3 regions of the Streptomyces albidicamelliae genome follow, and region 3 is predicted to be linked to each of the others. Evidence: riboswitches for the same ligand, from Rfam matches in the RefSeq annotation. Region 3 holds a riboswitch; each other region holds the start of a gene.
The links. Region 3 has a riboswitch for cobalamin ahead of N8I86_RS25215 (ribonucleoside-diphosphate reductase subunit alpha). Riboswitches for the same ligand answer to the same signal wherever they lie in the genome.
Positions count from the first base shown of each region.

Region 1 (7,803 bases), 3.3 Mb from region 3:
CGTCGGTGAAGTTGGACATCAGCGGGATCGCGCACACGGCGACCCGCAGCACGTCCTCACCGACCGGGGGCGCGACGGCGGACTCCCGGACCGTGCCGCGCAGCGACACGCGCAGTCCGTCCTCCTCGTCGATGCCGAGGCCGTGCCGGAACGGCAGGACGCCGTAGGTGTGCCGCCCGGTCAGGCCGTGCAGCATGTCCAACCCCGGCTCCAGCAGGCTGACATCGCCCCGGAACTTGTTCACCAGGAACCCGGCGACCAGCTGCTGGTCCTCGGGGGAGAGCAGGGCGACCGTGCCGAAGAAGGAGGCGAAGACGCCCCCGCGGTCGATGTCCCCCACCACCAGCACCGGCAGCCCGGCGCCCCGCGCGACGCCCATGTTGACGATGTCGGTCCGCCGCAGGTTGATCTCGGCCGGGCTTCCCGCCCCCTCACAGATCACCGCGTCATACGTGCCCCGCAACTCGGCCAGGCAGTCCAGCACCGTGCCCAGCAGCCGCTGCTGGCGCCCGCCGTGGTACCCGCGCGCGCTCATCTCGCCCACCGGCCGGCCCAGCAGCACCACCTGGCTGCTCTGCTCGCCGCCCGGCTTCAGCAGCACCGGGTTCATCTGCGCGGTCGGCTCGATCCGGCACGCCTGCGCCTGCATGGCCTGCGCCCGCCCGATCTCCGCACCCTCCCGGGTCACGAAGGAGTTGAGGGACATGTTCTGCGCCTTGAACGGCGCGACCTTCACCCCCTGGCGCACCAGCCACCGGCAGATCCCGGCCGTCACGACGCTCTTGCCGGCGTCGGAGGTGGTGCCGGCGACGAGGAGACCCCCGTTCACTTCCCACGTCCCTTCACGAGTCGGCGCGCGGCGACGGTGACGCCGAGCGCGAGCAGGCCGACGCGGCGGGAGAGCCGTACGGCCCGGTCGATGTCGGTGGCCCGGACGGCGCGCCCGGTCCGGCCGTTGAGCACCGGGCGGTGCTCGACCCGGCCGCCGTAGGACAGCGTCCCGCCCAGGCGGACTCCGAGGGCGCCCGCGAACGAGGCCTCCACGGGCCCGGCGTTGGGGCTCGGGTGCCGGTGCGCGTCGGCCTTCCAGGCACGCAGGGCACCGCGCGGATCGGGGCCGGCCGCGGCGGCGAGTACGGCGGTCAGCCGGGCCCCGGGCCAGCCGGCGAGGTCGTCCAGGCGGGCGGAGGCCCAGCCGTAGCGCCGGAACCGGGGCGACCGGTGACCCACCATCGCGTCCAGGGTGTTGACCGCCCGGAAGCCGAGCAGCCCCGGCACTCCGGCGACGGCACCCCACACCAGGGCGCCCACCACGGCGTCGGACGTGTTCTCGGCGACCGACTCGACCACGGCCCGGGCGATCCCGTCGGCGTCCAGCGCCTGCGGGTCCCGGCCGCACAGATGAGGCAGCCGCGCGCGGGCCGCGTCGACGTCCCCGGTCTCCAGGGCGTGCCCGATGGCCCGGGCCTCCCGGGCGAGCGAAGTCCCGCCGACGACCGACCAGGTGGCGGCGGCGGTCAGCGCGGCCGCGGCGGCGGGGGAGGGGCGTACGGCGCGTGTGGCCAGCGCGCCCAGGGCCACGGCGCCACCGGCGCACACGGCGGTGTGCAGCGTCCCCCAGCCGCGGTGGTCGTGCCACAGCGCGCTCTCCACGGCCCCGGCCGCCCGTCCGAACGCGGCGACGGGATGCCCGCGGCGGGGATCGCCGAGGAGCAGGTCACCGAGAAGGCCGGCGGCGGCGCCGTACGCGTAGGAGCGATCGGCACCCATCGGCTCAGCCGGCCGTGGGCACAGGGGCGGGCCTGGTACTGGTCCTCGATCGGCAGCCGAGCATGGCGATACGTGTCCTCACTCAGGGTGTCCGCGCCCTGGTTCGACTGATCCGGCGGTGAGAGTTCCTGGCTCCCGGGGGTTCTTCCCCGGTCACAGTGGCGGGACCGCGCCGGATTCGCACCGGCTTCCTCTCTTGCCGCCGTACATGGCCTGGGCAGTCCACCACGCGCCCGGAAGGGCCGTCAACTTGCCTTTGACCTGCGTGGGGAGAGTGTGCCGATCCCCACATCGTGGGGCGGGCGAGCATGCCGGAGGCTCCCCTCCCGGGCGGGGAGGGGAGCCTCTGCGGTGCTCGTTCGCGTCCGCCGTGCGGCGGACGCCGGGTCAGGCCTTGGCGACGATGAGATACATGCCGTACGCCACCGCGGCCGCGCAGGCGGCGAAGCAGACGTACGCGCCGGTGACGGCGAGGGCGGCGGAGTCGCCCTGGGCCGCGGCCTGTTCGCGCCGGGCCAGGCCCTTGATACCGAGGGTGAACAGGGCCACCAGGCCCACCGTGACCACGAGGCTGACGCCGAAGACGGAGCCGAGGGCCGCCCAGTCGATCTTCATGGGGATGCTTCCTTCAGTAACCGGGGTGCCGGGGTCAGACGGTGGCGGCCGGCGGCGTAGCCGGGGCGGCGGAGGCGGGGTCGGCGACCCGGCCCGGGCCGGTGGACTGGTGCGGGAAGGCGACGGCCGGGTCCTCGGCGACCGTGCCGGCGGGCGGCGGGATCACGGCGGCGATGGCGGTGGTCACCACGCCGGCCGGCTCCTCGGTCTCGGCGACGACGTTGGTGTGGTCGACGACCTCGCGGCGGGAGAGCTTCCAGATCGCGGCGCTGGCGGAGACCAGGAAGACCGCGACGACGGCGGTGCCCCAGTCACCCAGGTCAGTGACGGACTCGGCGCCCGCGCCGACCAGCGCGGCGGCCGGCAGGGTCAGCGCCCAGGCGACGAACATCCGGGTCGCGGTGGACCAGCGGACCACACCGCCCTTGCGGCCCAGACCCGCGCCCATCACCGAGCCGGAGACGACGTGGGTGGTGGAGAGGGAGAAACCGAGGTGCGAGGAGGCCAGGATGGCGGTCGCGGCGCTGGTCTGGGCGGCGAAGCCCTGGCGCGGCTCCAGGTCGGTCAGGCCCTTGCCCATGGTGCGGATGATGCGCCAGCCGCCGATGTAGGTGCCGAGCGCGATGGCCAGACCCGCGGAGAGGATGACCCAGGTGGGAGGGTTGGAGCCGGGGGAGATGGCACCGCCCGCGATCAGCGCGAGGGTGATGATGCCCATCGTCTTCTGGGCGTCGTTGGTGCCGTGGGCGAGGGAGACCAGGCCGGCGGAGGCGATCTGGCCGGCGCGGTAGCCCTTGCGCGTGGCCTCGGCCTCGGCCTTGCCGCCGATGCCGTACGAGAAGCGGGTGGCCAGCATGGCCGCGAGGCCCGCCACGATCGGCGCGGCGACCGCGGGCAGCAGCACCTTGGTCACCAGGACCTCGCCGTGGACCGCGCCGAAGCCGGCCGAGGCGACGGTGGCGCCGATCAGGCCGCCCATCAGGGCGTGCGAGGAACTGGACGGCAGGCCCACCAGCCAGGTCAGCAGATTCCAGAGGATCGCGCCGACCAGGGCGGCGAAGATGACCTCGGGACGGATGCCGGTCTCGTCGACGAGACCCTTGGAGATCGTGTTGGCGACCTCCACGGAGAGGAATGCGCCCACAAGGTTGAGGGCGGCGGACATGGTCACCGCGATCTTGGGCTTCAGGGCGCCTGTCGAGATGGTGGTGGCCATCGCGTTCGCGGTGTCGTGGAAACCGTTCGTGAAATCGAACGCGAGAGCGGTTACCACCACTATCGCGAGGATCAGCGAGAAGCTTTCCATTTACCCAGGCAATCGTTCGAGGTCGTTGGCTGGTCGACCGTAGGCAACCTGGGTGAACGGAAGATGAACTGGGTCCGGCGTCATGGTGACTGTAACGAGTGTTCGGGGTTCCGCTTGTCCGCTTCCGGCCTGGTCGACTCAAGCGCCCCTTGGGTCTCAGCCCCGGGCGAAGCTCCGCAGCCGGCCCGCCGGGCCGTGGAAGAGATTCTGGTCACCCGGCAGCCCGCCCTTGACCCCGTACTGCCAGAACGTCCAGCGCCGCCATCCGCCGGGCAGCTCCCCCGGGGCTTCACCGCCGTGCCGGGCGATCCACAGGGCGTGGGAGGAGAAGGCGCGGCTGTTCCCGGTGCAGAGCCGCCACCACTGGGTGGTCGTGTAGATCACCGGGCGGCGGCCGGTCTCCCGCCGGATCTCGTCGCTGAACGAGCGGATCCAGCGGACCATCCGCCGGTCGCTCAGTCCGTAGCACTTGTCCGAGCCCCCGTACGGGTTGTACTCGATGTCCAGCGCGGGCGGCAGCGTCCAGCCGTCCGCCCGCCAGTCGCCGCCGTGCCGCACGAAGTAGGCCGCCTGCCGGGCGCCGGAGGACTCGTCCGGCCGCGCGAAGTGGTAGGCGCCCCGGATCAGGCCGGCCTCGCGGGCGCCGCCGTACTGCCGGGAGAAGTAGGGGTTGCGGTAGTCCGTGGACTCGGTCGCCTTCACGTAGACGAACCGCGCCCCCTCCGCGCGGGCCTCCGGCCAGTCGACGTGCTTCTGGTGGGACGACACGTCATGCCCGTGCGACAACCGGGCCGACGCCGTCCGGGGGGCGCGGACGCGGGAACCGCGGGCTCCGGCCCCGACCGCCCCGGCTCCGGCGGCCCGGGGGTCGGTTGCCCGGGGGCGGCTGCGGGAAACGCTGCGGCCCGGGGGTCGGCTGCGGGGAGTGCTGCGGCCCGGGGGCCGGCTGCGGGGAGTGCTGCGGCCTGGGGTGCGGCGGCCTGGGGATCAGCTGCGCGGGGGCTGCGGCCCGGGGCCCGGACAGCCACGGGTCGGGCGCCCGGAGGCCGGGAGTCAGGAACCCGGCCCCTTCCGGCGCTGCCCGGCGGGCGGTGGCCGGGAGGTCCGGGGTCCGGAACCCCGAGGCCCGCGGTGCCGCCGCCTCCCGGGCGCCCGGCGTCCGGGCTTCGAGCGTCTCCGCTCCGGTCGCTCGGTGGCTCGCTTCCGCTTCGGTCGCTCGGTGACCTGTCGCCGTCCGCCCTTCCGTCTCCGGCGGCCGGGCCGCACGCGGACCGGCCGCTTCCAGTCGGGCCGCCCGCAAGGTCGTCGCCGTGGGCGCCGCCGAGGCCGGCGCGGTGGCCGTCAGGGCGAGGGCCGCCGTCGCCGCCGCGAGGACACCGGCGCGGTGGCGGAGGGGGATGCGGTCACAGGCCATGCGTCGACTCCCCGGAAGTGGCGGGCGGATGATCACCGGGCGGGCAAGGGGGCTCATTGAAGTCCCGCCGTCCGCCGGACCCACGGCCATCCCCGGCGATCCGCGGCGACTTCCGCCCGTTCGGAGGTACGGCCCCCCCGGTCGCCCGGACGGCCCCCTCACCCGGCGCGAATCCGGCTGGCAGGATCACCGCATGGCTGAAGAGCGACAGGGCACGGCGGAGGAAGCGGCGCCCGGCGGCGAAGGGGAGTCCCCGCACGCTGACCCGGAGCGACGGGCACCGGACCCGGCGCGCGTCTGGGAGGCGCTGGTCGCCACCGCCCGGCGCACCGTCACCGACGGACTGGTCGTCGGCACTTCCGGCAACGTCTCCGCACGCGTCGGCGACCTCGTCCTGGTCACCCCCACGGGCGTCCCCTACGACCGGCTCACCCCCGACGACATCACCGGCGTCGACCTCACCGGACGCCAAGTCCTCGGCACCCTCGTACCGACCAGCGAGCTGCCCCTGCACCTCGCCGTCTACCGCACCACCGGTGCCCGCGCGGTCGTCCACACCCACGCCGTGCACGCGACCGCCGTCTCCACGCTCGTCCCCGAGCTGCCGGCCGTCCACTACATGGCCGGCGCCCTCGGCGGAACCGTCCGGGTGGCCGCCTACGCGACGTACGGCACCGAGGAACTCGCCGAGAACATGCTCCGCGCCCTCGCCGGCCGCTCCGGCTGCCTGCTCCGCAACCACGGCACCGTCACGTACGGCGACACCCTCGACCAGGCGTACGACCGCACCGCCCAGCTGGAATGGATGTGCCGCCTGTGGCTGACGGCGTCCTCCGTGCCGGGTCTGACGCCGTCCCTGCTGACGGAGGCACAACTTGCCGAAGCCGGGGCACGCTTGAAGGGGTACGGCCAACGGAGGTGACCCCTTGCTGCCCAGCCCCCTGCTCCGCCCGCTGCGGGCCCCGCTCGCCCTGATCCGGCGCACGGTGACGAACCCGCCGGCACCGGCCGCACGCTCGGCGCGTGCCGCCCTTCCACTGGCCGGTGGCCGGAACCGCCCCGACACTGGACACGTGGGCCCAGCCAAAGCGACCGCCACCGCACTCACCGCCGTCCTCGCCGCCGGCGCGGCATCCGTCGCCGCCGGCCGCCTCGCCAGCGACGCCGCCCTGAAGGCGCCCGCCGGCCGACCGCTGCCCACCGAGCCCCGGCTCACCGTGCACGGCACGGCACCCGGCCGCATCGCGCTCACCCGCGACCTGGCCTCGCTGCGCCCCGGCACCTACGGCCTCGCGGGCGACGGCTCCCACGCGGTCGTGGGCCCCGTCCTGGAGACGGCCCCGCACACCGCCGACGCCGTCGTCCGCCGCCTCGAACGGGTCACGCACGGCACCTTCGCCGCCGGCGACTCCGTGTGGCTCACCCCGAACCTGTACGTCGGCGATCCGGCGGCCGCCCTCGGCCTCGACCACGCCGACATCGACGTGCCCGGCGAACTCGGCGCCCTGCCCGCCTGGTTCCTGCCCGGCGGCCGGGACACCTGGGTGATCGCCGTGCACGGTCTCGGCACCACCCGCGAGCAGGCCATGAACGTCATGCGCTTTCTGCACGGCCGCCGTCTGCCGGTCCTCGCGCTCGCCTACCGCGGCGACCTCGGCGCCCCGCGCCCGCCGGACGGGCTGAACCACCTCGGCGAGACCGAGTGGCGGGACGTGGACGCGGCGATCCGCTACGCCGTCCGCTACGGCGCCCGCCGGGTCGTGCTCCTCGGCTGGTCCACCGGCGCCACCATGGCCCTGCGCGCCGCCGAGCACTCCGCGGTGCGCGAGCGCATCGCCGGGCTGATCCTCGACTCGCCGGTACTCAGCTGGGAGGCCACCCTGCGCGCCCTCGCCCGGGCCCGCCGCACCCCGCAGCCGCTGCTGCCGCTCGCGGTGCGGGCCGCCCAGGGCCGGGCCGGGCTGCACGCCGACCGGGTCGCCGAGATCGTCGACCCCGCCCGGCTCGCCGTGCCCACCCTGATCGTCCACGGCCCGCAGGACCGGGTCGCCCCCTGGGAGTTCTCCCGCCGGCTCGCGCACAGCCGCGCCGACCTGGTCACCCTGCACACCGTCCGCGACGCACCGCACGCGGCGATGTGGAACGCGGACCCGCAGGAGTACGAGGAGCGCATGCGGCGCTTCCTCACCCCGCTGATGTAGGAACGGCCGGCCCCCGCCTCCCACCCGGTCCCACCCATTCCGTTTAAGGCCGTACGGCTGGCCGGATCACGTCGGCGCACCCCTCGCCGCGCCCCGTGCGTTGGCCAGCCCCGTCGCCCCCGGTGACATTCCGTTTGGGTTTTCGGACCGTCAACCGGAAGACTGCACCCGTGACGTCCCGTATCCCGCGCGACTCCAGGCTTCGACTCGTCCGACCGCGACCCCTGGCCGCCGCCCCCAGAGCTGTGAACCAGCGGCGCCCGAGCCGCCCCGCACCCCGGCCGCCGGAGGGCACCCCCGCCCCCGCCGAACTGGCCAGAATGGCACGCACCGGCCTGGCCGGCCCGGTCCGCGTCGCCCGCTGGGCCGATGCCGCCCTCGGCCCCGGCAGCGACGGCGCCACCGCCGACGGCAAGGCCACCCTCTCCGAGTCCACCGCCCGACGGGCCGCCGCCGACCTCGGCCTGAGCCTCGCTCAGGTCCGCGCCGACTGGGAC
Region 1 is NZ_CP106795.1:2,205,251-2,213,053, reverse strand. It holds gene N8I86_RS10315 (cobyric acid synthase) at 1-829, opposite strand, end outside; gene N8I86_RS10310 (cobalamin biosynthesis protein) at 826-1,770, opposite strand; cobalamin riboswitch at 1,873-2,013, opposite strand; gene N8I86_RS10305 (hypothetical protein) at 2,158-2,385, opposite strand; gene N8I86_RS10300 (inorganic phosphate transporter) at 2,420-3,691, opposite strand; partial or broken gene N8I86_RS10295 (lysozyme) at 3,848-4,594, opposite strand; gene N8I86_RS10290 (class II aldolase/adducin family protein) at 5,299-6,027, shown strand; gene N8I86_RS10285 (alpha/beta hydrolase) at 6,179-7,306, shown strand; partial or broken gene N8I86_RS10280 (hypothetical protein) at 7,627-7,803, shown strand, end outside.
Region 1: another riboswitch for cobalamin. It lies ahead of N8I86_RS10310 (cobalamin biosynthesis protein); the one in region 3 lies ahead of N8I86_RS25215 (ribonucleoside-diphosphate reductase subunit alpha).

Region 2 (7,803 bases), 2.5 Mb from region 3:
CAGGGTCCGCCTGTCCTCGTCCAGCAGGTAGGCGAGGCCCGTGTTCGCGCCCAGGTGCTCGACGACGTCCCGCAAGGTGGTCGCGAGGGCGGAGTCCCGGTGCAGAGTGGTCTGGGGGTCCGTGGGTTCGTTCATGGCCGTGTCCCGCGTCGGACGCCCGTCCGGAGGGCGCGTGAGGCTGAAGCTGGCTGCGTGGCTGTGTGGTGGGCTGTTCTCCATGCTCCCCCCGGCGTGCGGCGGGCGCATCCGCCTGGCGCACGGGGGGCCGTACGCACGCGTCGGTGCGCTCCTCCCGCGGAAGGGGCCGTCGCCGGGCGAACGCGGGACGGTGACGCGGGCCGATCACCAGAGGCTCCTGCGGGCCCTGCCGGTCCTACGAGGCCTGGACGGGACCGGCCAGGCCCGATGGCAGGGCGTCCGAGGCCCGCGCCACCGGGCAGCCGCCGGGGGAGTGGGGGATGATCGGAAGACATCTGCGCGCCGCGCCGGGGCTGCGGGCGGTGGCGCCGGGCCGGCCGGAACATCAGGCGCCTCTGGCAGGGCGAGCCTCCGACCGGACCGCAAGGCACCTCTGGCAGGCCGAGCCCCGGCGGCGCGCGAGCACGCCAACGACCGGTTGCCGGATCGGCCGGCGCACGGACGCCGGCTGATCGAGCCGGGGCGCGGCGGCGGCACGGACTGCCGGCCGGGACACGACAGGCTCGACCCCCGCGCGCCAGGTTGCCGGACGGCGGGCCGCGGGAGGCGGAAGGGGCAGACATGTCGGACGCCACACCGCAGACGGGAGGCCACCCCGAGCAGCAGAGCCCGCCCGCCGACGGTGCTGTAGGGACGGGCGCAGAAGCAGGGTCCGGGTCCGACGGTGCCACCGGACGAGGCCCGGGTGAGCGGTCGGGTTCCGCCGCGGCCGGGGCGGATGGTGCCGAGGGGCGTGGCGACTCAAGGGGGTCTCAGGCGGGGGGTGCGCCGGGGCCGGCTGGTGCCGGGGACGCCGGCGGTGCCACCGGACGAGGCCCGGGTGAGCGGTCGGGTTCCGCCGCGGCCGGGGCGGATGGTGCCGGGGACGCCGGCGGTGCCACCGGACGACGCCCGGGCGAGCGGTCGGGTTCCGCCGCGGCCGGGGCGGAGGATGCCGCGGGGCACGGCGACTCGACGGGGCCTCGGCCGGGCGCCGCCGTCGGGCCCGGTGGAGTCGAAGAGGTGCTGCCGACGGACCGGTCCGTACGGCTGGGCATCCTGCTGGCGCTGGTCGGCGGGGGACTGGACGCCTACACCTTCATCAGCCGTGGAGGCGTCTTCGCCAACGCGCAGACCGGCAACGTGGTCCTGATGGGCGTGGCGGCCGCGCAGCGGCACTGGTGGGACGCGCTGGGCCACCTCCCCGCGGTCGTTGCCTTCCTCGCCGGTGTCCTGGTCGCCGAAACGATCCGGCGACCGAGGGTGGCGGCGGTGCTGCGCCGGCCGGCCTGCGTGGCGATGGTGCTGGAGTGCGTCGTGCTGGCGGTGGTCGGACTCATCCCCGCGAGCGCGCCCGACGCCCTGGTCACGGTCCTGATCGCGTTCATGGCGTCGGTCCAGATGTCCACCTTCCGCACCCTCGTCGACACCGTCTACAACAGCACGATGACGACCGGGAACCTCCGCTCGGCCATGCAGAACGCCTACGAGGCGGTGGTCGGCCGGAGCGCCGACGCCCGCCGCCGGGCACGCCACTTCGCCGCCGTGGTGCTGGCCTTCCTCGCGGGGGCGTTCGGCGGAGGCTGGCTGACGTTCCACTGGGGTACCCGCGCGGTGTGGGCGGCCTGCGCGGTGCTGGCGGCCGGACTGGCCCTGTTCGTGCACGACGAACGCATGGCACGCAAGCTCCCCGAAGCCGGCAGCCCGCGCGGGTGAGGCACGGCCGAGCCGACGTGCGGCAAGTCGGTCGTGCAAGGGCGTCGAACCCGGCCGAAAAAAAATCCGGCGGCGATGTCGAGATCCCGTGAGCCGCTCCGTCTCCAGGGTGAAGGCGGCCACAATGGGCCGCACGAGCTTCGAGGAGACGGTCACCATGGCGAAGTATCTGCTGCTGAAGCACTACCGGGGCGCTCCGGCCGCCGCCAACTGCGTGCCGATGGACCAGTGGACGCAGGACGAGATCACGGCGCACGTGCAGTACATGCGCGATTTCGCGGCGCGGCTGGAGAAGACCGGAGAGTTCGTCGACGGGCAGGCGCTGGCCCCGGAGGGGACGTGGGTCCGGTACGACGGTGAGGGACGCCCGCCGGTCACCGACGGTCCGTTCGCGGAGACCAAGGACCTGATCGCCGGCTGGATGGTCATCGACGTCGACGACTACGAGCGGGCGGTCGAGCTGGCGGGCGAACTGTCTGCCGCGCCGGGCGCGGGCGGCGAGCCGATCCACGAGTGGCTGGAGCTGCGCCCGTTCCTCGCCGAGCCGCCGACCGTCACGGAGTGACCTCGGCCGTGGACGAGGTGCTGCTGCGAAGTCTGACGCCCGGCGTGCTCGCCGTCATGGTGGCGCGTGGCGCGGACTTCGCCGCGGCCGAGGACGCCGTACAGGACGCGCTGGTCGAAGCGGTGCGCGTGTGGCCGGCCGATCCGCCGCGGGACGCGAAGGGCTGGCTGGTGACCGTGGCCTGGCGCCGGTACCTCGACGCGGTGCGGGCGGACGCCGCCCGCCGCCGGCGGGAGGACCGCGTCGACCAGGAGCCGGCGCCCGCGCCCTCACCGGCGGTGGACGACACCCTCCAGCTGTACTTCCTGTGCGCACACCCCTCGCTGACGCCGTCGTCGGCGGTGGCACTGACGCTGCGCGCGGTGGGCGGGCTGACCACCCGGCAGATCGCCCGGGCGTACCTGGTGCCCGAGGCGACCATGGCCCAGCGCATCAGCCGGGCCAAGCGCACCGTCTCGGGCGTGCGGCTGGACCGGCCGGGCGACGTCGCCACCGTGCTGCGCGTGCTGTACCTGATCTTCAACGAGGGGTACGGCGGTGATGTGGACCTCGCCGCGGAGGCGATCCGGCTCACCCGGCAGCTCGCGGCCGGGATCGACCACCCGGAGGTGGCGGGGCTGCTCGCGCTGATGCTGCTGCACCATGCCCGGCGGCCCGCCCGGACCCGGCCGGACGGCAGCCTGGTGCCGCTCGCCGAACAGGACCGCGGCCGCTGGGACACGAAGGCGATCGCCGAGGGCATCACCATCCTGCAGGCGGCCCTGTCGAGGGACCGGCTGGGCGAGTTCCAGGCCCAGGCCGCCGTCGCCGCCCTGCACGCGGACGCGCAGCGTGCGCAGGACACGGACTGGGTGCAGATCGTCGAGTGGTACGACGAGTTGGTACGGCTCACGGACAGCCCCGTCGTCCGGCTCAACCGTGCCGTCGCCGTCGGCGAGGCGGACGGCCCGCGGGCCGGGCTCGCCGCGCTGGCGGAGCTGGACGCCTCGCTGCCCCGCCACTCGGCCGTGTCGGCGTACCTGCACGAGCGCGACGGGGACGTGGTGACGGCGGCACGCCTGTACGCCGAAGCGGCTCACAAGGCTCCCAACCTGGCGGAACGCGACCACCTGACGCGGCAGGCCGCCCGGCTCAACGCCCGCATCCGCGACTGAGGGCTCCGGCCGGCACAGGCACCGGCCGGGATCCCGACGACCGCGCCGCGTCACCGGTGCGCAGCCGCGTACGACGCCCTACTCCTCGGACCGGTGGGGCCGTACGCGGCCGTCGCCGGTGCCGGCCGACTTGCAGTGCTCCAGCAGCGCGGCCACCGGGCCGTCGACGAGGTGGTAGCGCACGATCCGGCCGTCCTTGCGGCCCTCGACCACTCCCGCGGCCCGCAGCAGGCGCAGTGCCTGCGAGACGGTCGTGTCGCGCATGCCGGTGGCCACGGCGAGGTCGGAGACGGCGATGGGACCGGCCTCGTGGACGGCGAGCAGCAGGGACAGCCGACCGGGATCGGAGAGCAGGGAGAAGCGGTCGGCCCAGGTGCGCACCCGCTCGGGCTCGCCGACGGCGGCGATGGCGTCACAGACCCGGTGGCCGTCGATGGTGCGCCGCCCGGAACGGTCCGCGGGGACGAGATGCATGCCGCCATCATCGCAGCCCCGGGCGTTCGCCTCCATACCTGAGCAGTTGTGCAATCTTGCAGCTGACGACCCCGGCCTTCTAGGGTGGACGGGCCGTGGTGTTCGGGAAGACCGGTGACAGCCCTCAGGGGCTCAGGCCGGAGCGGCCCTCGCCACTGTGATCGGGGAGTTCCCGCCCCACGTATGCCACTGGCCGCACGGCCGGGAAGGCAGGGGCGGGCGCGTCGACCCGTCAGCCAGGAGACCGGCCACGGCATCACGAAGCTGATCCACGAGGTGCTGGAGCGTGACCGCATGACCGTGTCCCAAGGCGTGCCCGAAACCGACGCCGAACCGTCCTTCCGCTGGCGTCGCGAGGACACCGTCCGCACCGCGGGACTCCTGGCCGTGATCGTGGCACTGCACGTCGTCGCCTTCGGGATCCTCTTCCTGCTGGTGATACCCCGTCACTATGAGGTCGGCACCAAGGCGTTCGGGGTCGGGCTGGGCGTCACCGCGTACACGCTCGGCATGCGGCACGCCTTCGACGCCGACCACATCGCCGCGATCGACAACACCACCCGCAAGCTGATGGCCGACGGCAAACGGCCCGTCTCCGTGGGCTTCTGGTTCGCCCTCGGGCACTCCAGCGTCGTGGTCGCGATGGCCGCCCTGGTCGCCGGCGGTGCGAAGCTCGCCGGCACCCTGATGAACGACGGCTCCCGCACCCACCAGGTCCTGGGCACCGTGGGCACCACGGTCTCGGGGTCCTTCCTGTACCTCATCGCCGCCCTCAACCTCGTGGCGCTGTTCGGCATCCTCCGGGTCTTCCGGGCCATGCGCGCCGGCCAGTACGACGAGGCCGAACTGCAGGCGCACCTCGACTCACGCGGGTTCATGAACCGCGTCCTGGGACGGCTCACCAGGTCCATCCGCCGCCCGGGCCAGATGTTCCCCCTCGGCTTCCTCTTCGGGATCGGCTTCGACACCACGACCGAGGTCCTGCTCCTCGCCCTGGCCGGCAACGGCGCGGCCGCCGGGCTGCCCTGGTACGCGGTGCTGTGCCTGCCCCTGCTGTTCGCCGCGGGCATGAGCCTGTTCGACACCCTCGACGGCACGTTCATGAACTTCGCCTACCAGTGGGCGTTCTCCAACCCCGTCCGCAAGGTGTTCTACAACCTCACGATCACCGGCCTGTCCATCGCCGTCGCGTTCTTCGTCGGCACCATCGAGCTGGTCGGCGTCCTGCACGACAAGCTCGGCCTGAGTGACGGCGTCACCGGCTGGATAGCGGGACTGAACCTGGACAGCGTCGGCTACGTCATCGTCGGTCTGTTCGTGGTGGTCTGGGCGGTGGCCATCGCCTACTGGCGCCTGGCCAGGATCGAGGAACGCTGGAACACCCGCTCCGCGGACACCGGCTGACGTCGAGCCCCGCACGCGTACGCCATGTGGCCTACGCCATCGTCCCGTGCGGGAACTCGGCCACCGATCCGTCCGACTGCTGGAGCGGTACGGCTGCGACCTGCTGCGCCGTACGACGGTTCGAGCGACCAGGAAGGTCGAGCATGGCCGAGTCCCGACACCCCTCCCGCCGCGCGGCCGGGGTTCCCCGCACGCTCCTGCCCCCGCCCAAGCTTTGCGGCTTCCTGTTGCTGCTGGTGCTGGTCTTCTCGGTGTCGTACGCCGTGGGATCGGCCACCGGGCCGGTGGCGCCCGGGATGCGCGGCTCCGGAGGCGGCGGAAGCAGCGGGGGCGGCACGGGTGACATGCCCGGCATGCACGGCGGCGGTGAGTGATGGGGGCCGAGATCCCGGCGCCGCTGGTGGTCACGGATCTGACGGTCAGCGGCATGACGTGTGCCGCGTGCGTCCGCCGGGTGGAGAAGAAGCTGACCGGACTCGACGGGGTCACGGCCACCGTCAACCTCGCCACCGGACGCGCCCGGGTCAGCCATCCGGCGGACGTCCCCGCGGAGGACCTCGTCACGGCGGTCGGACAGGCGGGGTACGAGGCCGCGCTGCCCGAGGCCGCCGTACCGGACGGGCGCGAAGGGACCGACGGCCGCGAGAGGGACGCCGAGGCCGCCGCGCGGCGGGAGCGCGAGCGGCTCGTGGTCACCGCGCTGCTCGCCGTTCCCGTCCTGGTCCTGTCGATGGCGCCCTCCCTGCAGTTCCGGAACTGGCAGTGGCTGTGCTTCGTGCTGGCGGCCCCGGTCGCGGTGTGGAGCGCCTGGCCGTTCCACGTACGGGCCGTGCGCGGACTGCGCCACTCGGCGGCCACCATGGACACCCTCGTGTCGCTGGGTGTGGTGGCGTCCTTCTCCTGGTCGGCGTACGCGCTGTTCCTCGGGGGAGCGGGCGACCCGGGGATGCGGATGCCGTTCAGTCTGCTGCCGTCCGCGTCGGAAGGCCCCGCGCACGTGTACCTCGAAGCCGCGGTCGGCGTCCCGCTGTTCGTGCTCGCCGGACGGTTCCTGGAGGCACGGGCGGGACGAGGGACCGGAGCCGCCCTGCGGTCGCTGGCGGAGCTGGCCGCCAAGGAGGTGTCCGTACGGGACGGGCACGGCGAGCGTTCCGTGCCCCTCGAACAGCTGCGGGTGGGGCAGGTCTTCGCCGTGCGCCCCGGTGAGCGGGTCGCCACCGACGGCCTGGTGGTGGAGGGCAGTTCCGCCCTGGATCTGTCCCTGGTCACCGGCGAGAGCGAGCCGGTCGAGGTGGGGCCAGGATCGGCCCTGGTCGGCGGTGCGGTCAACGCCGGTGGTCTGCTCCTGGTGCGAGCCACCGCCGTCGGGAGCGACACCCGACTGGCCCGGATCACCCGGCTGGTGACCGACGCCCAGGCGGGCAAGGCGCGGGCGCAACGACTGGCCGACGCGGTGGCCGGGGTGTTCGTACCCGTCGTGCTGACCGTCGCCGTCACCGTGCTCGGGTTCTGGCTCGGCGCCGGAGCCGACCCCCAGGCGGCGATCACCGCGTGCGTGGCCGTACTCGTCGTGGCCTGCCCCTGCGCGCTCGGCCTGGCCACGCCCACCGCCCTCATGGCCGCGACCGGCCGCGGGGCCCAACTGGGCGTACTGGTCCGTGGTCCGCGGACCCTGGAGGCACTCCGGCACGTCGACATCGTGGTCCTGGACAAGACCGGAACGCTGACCAGCGGCCACATGACCGTCGCCGGGATCACCGCGGCTCCGGGCGGCCTCGGCCAGGAGACGGTCCTTCGCCTGGCCGGTGCCGTGGAACAGGGGTCGGAACACCCGCTCGGGCGAGCCGTCACCAGTTGCGCGCGACGCGCACCGGCCGGACAACCGCTGCCCGCCGTACGCGACTTCACGGCCACGCCGGGACGGGGGGTACGCGGCCACGTCGACGGCCGCACGGTGGAGGTCGTCGCCCCGGAGGGCGAGTTGCCGACCGCGCTGCGGGCCGCGCTCACGGCGGCGGAGAACGCCGCATACACCCCCGTCCTCGTACGCGTCGACGGACGCGCCGAGGCGCTGATCGCGGTCGGCGACGTCGTCCGGCCCGGCAGTTACCGAGCCGTGGACCGGCTGCGCCGACTCGGGATCCGGCCGGTCCTCGCCACCGGTGACCGTGAGGCACCCGCCAGAGCCGTGGCCGGCGCACTCGGCATCGACGAGGTGCACGCCCGGTGCACGCCTGAGGACAAGGCAGCCCTCGTCGGGCGGTTGCGGGACGAGGGTGGCCGGGTCGCGGTCGTCGGGGACGGCGTGAACGA
Region 2 is NZ_CP106795.1:7,996,597-8,004,399, forward strand. It holds gene N8I86_RS36135 (ATP-binding SpoIIE family protein phosphatase) at 1-135, opposite strand, end outside; gene N8I86_RS36140 (YoaK family protein) at 1,201-1,893, shown strand; gene N8I86_RS36145 (YciI family protein) at 2,051-2,458, shown strand; gene N8I86_RS36150 (RNA polymerase sigma factor) at 2,467-3,612, shown strand; gene N8I86_RS36155 (ArsR/SmtB family transcription factor) at 3,691-4,086, opposite strand; cobalamin riboswitch at 4,166-4,353, shown strand; gene N8I86_RS36160 (Nickel transporter NicT) at 4,381-5,490, shown strand; gene N8I86_RS36165 (hypothetical protein) at 5,634-5,864, shown strand; gene N8I86_RS36170 (heavy metal translocating P-type ATPase) at 5,864-7,803, shown strand, end outside.
Region 2: another riboswitch for cobalamin. It lies ahead of N8I86_RS36160 (Nickel transporter NicT); the one in region 3 lies ahead of N8I86_RS25215 (ribonucleoside-diphosphate reductase subunit alpha).

Region 3 (7,803 bases):
AAGCCGGACGATTTGCTGACGGCATTGCTGGAGGCGAAGGACGACAATGGCGACCCCATCGGGGAACAGGAGATCCACGACCAGGTCGTCGCGATACTCACCCCCGGCAGCGAAACAGTCGCGTCCACGATCATGTGGCTGCTCCAGGTCCTCGCGGAACATCCGGAACACGCCGAGAAGGTACGGACCGAGGTCGAATCCGTGACCGGGGGCCGACCCGTCGGATTCGAGCACGTCCGCTCACTGACGCACACGAACAATGTCGTAGTCGAGGCCATGCGGCTCAGGCCCGCCGTATGGATATTGACGCGGCGCGCGGTGACCGACACCGCGCTCGGCGGCTATCGCATTCCGGCCGGGGCCGACATCGTCTACAGCCCCTACGCGATCCAGCGCGACGCCCGCTCCTACGAGGGCCACCTCGACTTCGACCCCGACCGCTGGCGGCCCGAGCGGGCCAAGGACGTGCCGAAGTACGCGATGAGCCCGTTCAGCGTGGGCAACCGCAAGTGCCCGAGCGACCACTTCTCCATGACCCAGCTGAGCCTGATCACCGCGGCGGTCTCGGCGAAGTACCGCTTCGAGCAGGCCGGCGGGTCGGACGACACCACCCGCGTGGGCATCACGCTCCGTCCGCACGACCTGCGCCTGCGGGCGATGCCCTGGTAGGCCGACTGATACCGGCGCGCGCTCAGGCGGCCTGCGGGCCCCGGAACGCGCGCCGGTAGGCGTTCGGGGTCGTCCCGATCGCCCGGACGAACTGGTGCCGCAGCGCGGCCGCCGTGCCGAACCCGGTGCGCCAGGCGATCGCGTCCATCGTCTCGTCCGAGCCCTCCAGCAACTCCTGTGCCAGCAGCACCCGTTGGCGAAGGATCCACCGGTAGGGCGTGGTCCCCGTCTCCTGCTGGAAGCGGCGCGCGAAGGTGCGCGGCGACATGTGGGCGCGGGCGGCGAGCTGTTCCACGGTCACCTCCTGGTCGAGGTGCTCCTCCATCCACACCAGGACCTCACCGACGGTGTCGCACGAGGTCCGCGGCAACGGCCGCTCGATGTACTGCGCCTGCCCGCCGTCCCGGTGCGGTGGCACCACCATCCGGCGGGCGATCTTGTTGGCGACCTCCGGGCCCTGGTCCTTGCGCACCAGGTGCAGACAGGCGTCGATCCCGGCGGCGGTGCCGGCGGAGGTGATGACGGGGTCCTCGTCGACGTAGAGGACGTCCGGCTCGATGACCGCCCGCGGATTGCGCAGCGCCAGCTCCCCGGCCTGCCGCCAGTGCACGCTGCACCGGCGCCCGTCGAGCAGCCCGGCCGCGCCGAGCACGAAGACGCCCGAGCACACGCTGAGCACCCGGGTGCCCCGCTCCACGGCCCGCACCAGGGCGTCGAGCAGCGCGGGCGGATAGTCCCGGACGACGTAGTCGGCCCCGGCGGGCACGGCGATCAGGTCGGCCTCCTCCAGCCGCTCCAGGCCGTACGGCGTCGACACGGAGAGCCCGCCGACATGCGTGCTCAGCGTCGGCCCCTCCGCCGAGACCACCGCGAAGTCGTACACCGGCAGCCCCTCGTCGCTGCGGTCGATGCCGAACACCTCGCACACGACACCCAGCTCGAAGGGGTGCACCCCGTCCAGCAGTACTGCGGCCACGTTCTTCAGCATGCTGCCAGTGTGCCTCGTCGGTGGCAGTAATTCGAGGGTCTGCGGCAGTCCTGCCACTCACGGTAAGGAGCATTCGGCGCGACAGTGGTGTCCATGAACGGAAACCAGATCGAAGGCCTGATCGGAATGACCGCCACCCTCGGGATCCTGCTCCTGCTGGTCCTCCCGTCCGTGCTCGGCATCGTGCGCGACCGGCGCATCGACCGGCAGCTCAGGGAGGCCGAGCGGAACGGGCTGCGGCCGGCGACCGCGTCCCCGCAGCCACCGGCCCCCCGGAGGGTCACCAAGTCCCGCCGTCACCACGGCGCCACCCGCGCCGCCTGAGGGCGGCCGGTCAGAAGTCCTCGTCGAAGTCGACCGTGCCCTCCACGGCGACCTGGTACGCGGACGGACGGCGCTCGAAGAAGTTCGTCAGCTCCTGGACGCCCTGCAGCTCCATGAAGGAGAAGGGGTTCTCCGAGCCGTACACCGGGGCGAAGCCGAGACGCGTCAGACGCTGGTCGGCGACGCACTCCAGGTACTGGCGCATGGAGTCGGTGTTCATGCCGGGCAGGCCGTCACCGCACAGGTCGCGCGCGAACTGCAGCTCCGCCTCGACGGCCTCCCGCAGCATGTCGACGACCTGCTGCTGGAGTTCGTCGTCGAACAGGTCCGGCTCCTCCTTGCGGACGGTGTCGACCACCTCGAAGGCGAAGGACATGTGCATCGTCTCGTCGCGAAACACCCAGTTGGTGCCCGTGGCGAGACCGTGCAGCAGACCCCGGCTGCGGAACCAGTAGACGTACGCGAAGGCGCCGTAGAAGAACAGCCCCTCGATGCACGCGGCGAAGCAGATCAGGTTGAGCAGGAAGCGGCGTCGGTCCGCCTTCGACTCGAGGCGGTCCAGCTTCTCCACCTCGTTGATCCACTTGAAGCAGAACCCGGCCTTCTCGCGGATCGAGGGGATGTTCTCGACGGCGGCGAAGGCGGCGGCCCGGTCCTCCGGGTCGGGGAGGTAGGTGTCGAGCAGCGTCAGATAGAACTGGACGTGCACGGCCTCCTCGAACAGCTGGCGCGACAGGTACAGGCGCGCCTCCGGGGAGTTGATGTGCTTGTACAGCGTCAGCACCAGGTTGTTCGCGACGATCGAGTCGCCCGTCGCGAAGAACGCGACCAGCCGGCCGATCAGGTGCTGCTCCTCCGGGGACAGCTTCGCGAGGTCGGCCACGTCCGAGTGAAGGTCGACCTCCTCCACGGTCCAGGTGTTCTTGATGGCGTCCCGGTAGCGCTCGTAGAAGTCCGGGTAGCGCATGGGACGCAGGGTCAGCTCGAAGCCCGGGTCGAGGAGGTTCTGGTTACGGGTGGACATCACTGGCAGGCCTCGCAGGACTCGGGGTTCTCAAGGGAGCAGGCGACCGCGTCGGGGTCGGCGGCCTGCTGGACGGGGATGGACGCCTGGGGCTGCGCCTGGGCCTGGGCGGCCCGGGCGATCCGCGTCGCCGGGCGGGAGCGCAGGTAGTACGTCGTCTTCAGGCCCGACTTCCAGGCGTACGCGTACATCGAGGAGAGCTTGCCGATGGTCGGCGTCTCCAGGAACAGGTTCAGGGACTGCGCCTGGTCCAGGTACGGGGTACGCGCCGCGGCCATGTCGATGAGGCCGCGCTGCGGGATCTCCCAGGCGGTGCGGTACAGCTGCCGGACGTCCGCCGGGATCCAGGCGAAGTCCTGCACCGAGCCGTTGGACTCGCGCAGCGCCTCGCGGGTGCGCGCGTCCCACACCCCGAGGTCCTTCAGGTCCCGTACCAGGTAGGAGTTGACCTGGAGGAACTCACCCGAGAGCGTCTCGCGCTTGAACAGGTTGGAGACCTGCGGCTCGATGCACTCGTAGACGCCCGCGATGGAGGCGATGGTGGCGGTCGGGGCGATGGCGAGGAGCAGCGAGTTGCGCATGCCGACCGAGGCGATCCGCTCGCGCAGCGCCGCCCAGCGCTCCGGCCAGGCCGGCTCCACACCGTAGTGGTCGGGGTGCAGCACACCGCGGGCGGTACGGGTCTTCTCCCAGGCCGGCAGCGGGCCGTTGCGCTCGGCGAGGTCGGCGGACGCCTCGTAGGCGGCGAGCATGATGCGCTCGGCGATCCGCGTCGACAGGGCCTTCGCCTCGGGCGAGTCGAAGGGCAGCCGCAGCTTGAAGAAGACGTCCTGCAGACCCATCGCGCCGAGGCCCACCGGCCGCCACCTGGCGTTGGAGCGGCCCGCCTGCTCGGTCGGGTAGAAGTTGATGTCCACGACGCGGTCGAGGAAGGTGACGGCGGTGCGGACCGTCTCGTCCAGCCGCTCCCAGTCGATGCCGCCGTCGGCGACGAAGGCGCCCAGGTTGACCGAGCCCAGGTTGCAGACCGCGGTCTCGCCGTCGTCCGTGACCTCCAGGATCTCCGTGCAGAGGTTGGAGGAGTGGACGACGTGGCCCGGCTCGGCCGTCTGGTTGGCGGTGCGGTTGGCCGCGTCCTTGAAGGTCATCCAGCCGTTGCCGGTCTGCGCCAGCGTGCGCATCATGCGGCCGTACAGGTCACGGGCCGGGATGGTCTTCCGGGCCAGCCCGGCGGCCTCGGCCGCGCGGTACGCGGCGTCGAACTCCGCGCCCCACAGGTCCACCAGATCGGGCACGTCCGCCGGGGAGAACAGCGACCACTGCTCGTCGGCGTTGACGCGGCGCATGAACTCGTCCGGGATCCAGTGCGCCAGGTTCAGGTTGTGCGTACGGCGGGCGTCCTCACCGGTGTTGTCCCGCAGCTCCAGGAACTCCTCGATGTCGGAGTGCCAGGTCTCCAGGTACACCGCGGCCGCGCCCTTGCGCCGGCCGCCCTGGTTCACCGCGGCCACCGAGGCGTCCAGGGTCTTCAGGAACGGGACGATGCCGTTGGAGTGCCCGTTGGTGCCGCGGATCAGCGAACCGCGGCTGCGGATCCGGGAGTACGACAGACCGATGCCGCCCGCGTGCTTGGAGAGCCGCGCGACCTGGTGGTACCGGTCGTAGATGGAGTCCAGCTCGTCCAGCGGGGAGTCCAGCAGGTAGCAGGACGACATCTGCGGGTGCCGCGTACCGGAGTTGAACAGGGTGGGGGAGGACGGCAGGTAGTCGAGGCGGCTCATGAGCCCGTAGAGCGCCGCGACCTCGTCCACCGAGCGGACGGTGTCGTCCTCGGCCAGGCCGGCGGCGACCCGCAGCATGAAGTGCTGGGGCGTCTCGACGACCTTGCGGGTGAAGGGGTGCCGCAGCAGGTAGCGGCTGTGCAGGGTGCGCAGGCCGAAGTAGCCGAAGCGGTCGTCGGCGGCCCGGTCGACCAGCGCGTCCAGCCGCTCGGCGTGCACTCGGACGAACTCGGCGGTCCGGTCCGCGATGAGCCCCTCGCGGTGCCCCACGGCCACGGACTCGGTGAACGAGGTGACGCCCTGCGAGGCGGCCTCCTCGCGGATGGCGAGGGTCAGCAGACGGGCGGCCAGCCGGGAGTAGGCGGGGTCCTCGGAGATCAGGCCGGCGGCCGCCTCCGTGGCCAGCTCGCGCAACTCCGCCTCGTCGGCCCGAGCGGACCGGCCGCGCAGCGCGGCGGCGGCGACCCGGCCGGGGTCGGCGTCGGGGAGGTCGGCGGTCAGCTCGGTCAGGGTCCGCAGCAGCGCGGCACCGGGACCGTCGGTCTTCAGCTCGCTGACTGAAGCCGGGTCGGCTGGCGCGATGGTCACGTGGGGCTCTCCCTCGCTCGGCACAGGGCCTGGCGGAGGGCAGGGGGCAGCCACGAGCGCGCACGGCGTCGCGTCCACCGGCCCACTCCGCGAGGCCCGGACGTCTGTGAGCACCCGGACCGGACGGCCGGGCGCGCTGGCGGCAGGTCCTCGGACTGAACAGGCGTGCGGAGACACGCAAGTACACCGTTGCGGGACAGTTCCGGATTCGCACCGGATTCCCCTGCGGCGACAGCGAGCACGAGCATACATCTTGTGCTCGCCCGGCACGCCACCCCCAGATGTTGTGTCGCCGTCGGTTTCAGAGCGTCAACTGGTAGGTGAGAAGAGTGATGTCGCCGGCCTCCGGCCCGGGCGGCTGCGGTGCGCCGGGCGGAAACGGCGACGGGCCGCCGGATCTCCTCCGGCGGCCCGTCGCGCGGCTGCGGCTCAGTGACCGGTGCCCGCCGTCGCCGGCGGCAGCTCCACCTGGACGCCCGGGTCGCCCGCGTCCGCGGTGTAGTCCTCCGGCCGGGTCTGGTCGAGGCCCTCGGGGGCCTTCACGGCCTTCAGGACGAAGGTCAGGACCACGGTGACGACGACGTTCAGGACGAACGCGGTGAGGCCGATGTACCCGATCTCGCCGATACCCGGGATCTCCTTCGCGGAGCCGCCGAAGTGCTTCTGCGTCGGCGAGGCGACCCCGTACGCGGCGACCGTGCCGTACACCATGCCGACCGCCCAGCCGGCCAGCAGCGCCCAGCGGTGGAACCAGCGGGTGAACAGGCCGCCCACCAGGGCCGGGAAGGTCTGCAGGATCCAGATGCCGCCCAGCAGCTGGAAGTTGATGGCGACCGTCTTGTCCATGGTGAGGACGAAGACCAGCGCGCCCACCTTCACCAGCAGCGACACGATCTTGGAGACCTGGGCCTCCTGCCTGGGCGTGGCGTCCGGCTTGATGAAGTCCTTGTAGATGTTGCGGGTGAAGAGGTTGGCCGCCGCGATGGACATGATGGCCGCCGGCACGAGCGCGCCGATGCCGATCGCCGCGAAGGCCACGCCCGCGAACCAGTCCGGGAACATGTCCTCGAACAGCTGCGGGATCGCCAGCTGCCCGTTGGTCACCTTCACCCCGGCCGCGATCGCCATGAAGCCCAGCAGCGCCAGCAGGCCCAGCATGAGCGAGTACAGCGGCAGGATGGTGGTGTTCCGGCGGATCACCTCACGGCTCCTGGACGACAGGGTCGCGGTGATCGAGTGCGGGTACATGAACAGCGCGAGGGCCGAGCCGAGCGCCAGCGTGGCGTAGGTCCACTGGCCCGCCTCGGGCGGGACGAGGGCGCCGCGCGGTTTGCCGGTGGCCGGGTTGACCTGGCTGAACGCGTCGCCCGCCTTGGCGAAGACGTCGTCGAAGCCGCCCAGCTTGATCGGGATGTAGATGATCGCCACCGCGATGACGATGTAGATCAGCGCGTCCTTGACGAACGCGATCAGCGCGGGCGCGCGCAGGCCGGAGGAGTACGTGTAGGCCGCGAGCACACCGAAGGCGATGAGCAGCGGGAGGTCCTTCACGAACCAGTTGGTGTTCTCGCCGCCGCCGACGCCCATCACGTCGAGCACCGCCTGGATGCCCACGAGCTGCAGCGCGATGTACGGCATCGTCGCCAGGATGCCGGTGAGCGCCACCGCCAGCGACAGGCCCTTCGAGCCGAACCGGCCGCGCACGAAGTCCGAGGTGGTCACGTAGCCGTGCTTGTGCGAGACGGACCACAGGCGCGGCAGGAAGGTGAAGATCAGCGGGTACACCAGGATCGTGTACGGCACCGCGAAGAAGCCGGACGCGCCCGCCGCGTAGATGGCCGCCGGGACGGCGACGAAGGTGTAGGCCGTGTACAGGTCACCGCCCAGCAGGAACCAGGTTACCCAGGTGCCGAACGACCGGCCGCCCAGGCCCCATTCGTCCAGGGAGTGCTCGTTCTCGGCCCGGCGCCAGCGCGCGGCCAGGAAGCCCATGACCGTGACGGCCAGGAAGAAGAAGATGAAGACGCCGAGCGCGACGCCGTTGACCCCGTCCTTCACTGCGCGGCACCCCCCTTCGCACCGTTGCGGGAACGCTGGTCGTGCTGCCACAGCTTGTACGCGGTCATCGTGAGCGCGGTGGAGATCAGCACCCAGAGCATCTGGTACCAGTAGAAGAACGGGATCCCGATGAACGTGGGGTCCGTCTTGGCGTACGAGCCGAGCCACAGCATCGCGACGAAGGGCGCCACGAGACACAGGCCGATGACGACCCGGACCGGTGTCACCACCGGAGGTCTCACTTGAGGTGTTTCGGACATGCCACGGCTCCCGTCCCCTCGCTGATCACGCGTGTAATGCGCAGGCAATCTAGGTGACGGGATCAGCGCACGGGAAGACCTCGTCCGGATATCGGTATGCCGATTTCGGGG
Region 3 is NZ_CP106795.1:5,486,767-5,494,569, forward strand. It holds gene N8I86_RS25195 (bifunctional albaflavenone monooxygenase/terpene synthase) at 1-669, shown strand, start outside; gene N8I86_RS25200 (helix-turn-helix domain-containing protein) at 692-1,657, opposite strand; gene N8I86_RS25205 (hypothetical protein) at 1,751-1,981, shown strand; gene N8I86_RS25210 (ribonucleotide-diphosphate reductase subunit beta) at 1,992-3,005, opposite strand; gene N8I86_RS25215 (ribonucleoside-diphosphate reductase subunit alpha) at 3,005-5,374, opposite strand; cobalamin riboswitch at 5,499-5,626, opposite strand; gene mctP (monocarboxylate uptake permease MctP) at 5,804-7,432, opposite strand; gene N8I86_RS25225 (DUF3311 domain-containing protein) at 7,429-7,692, opposite strand.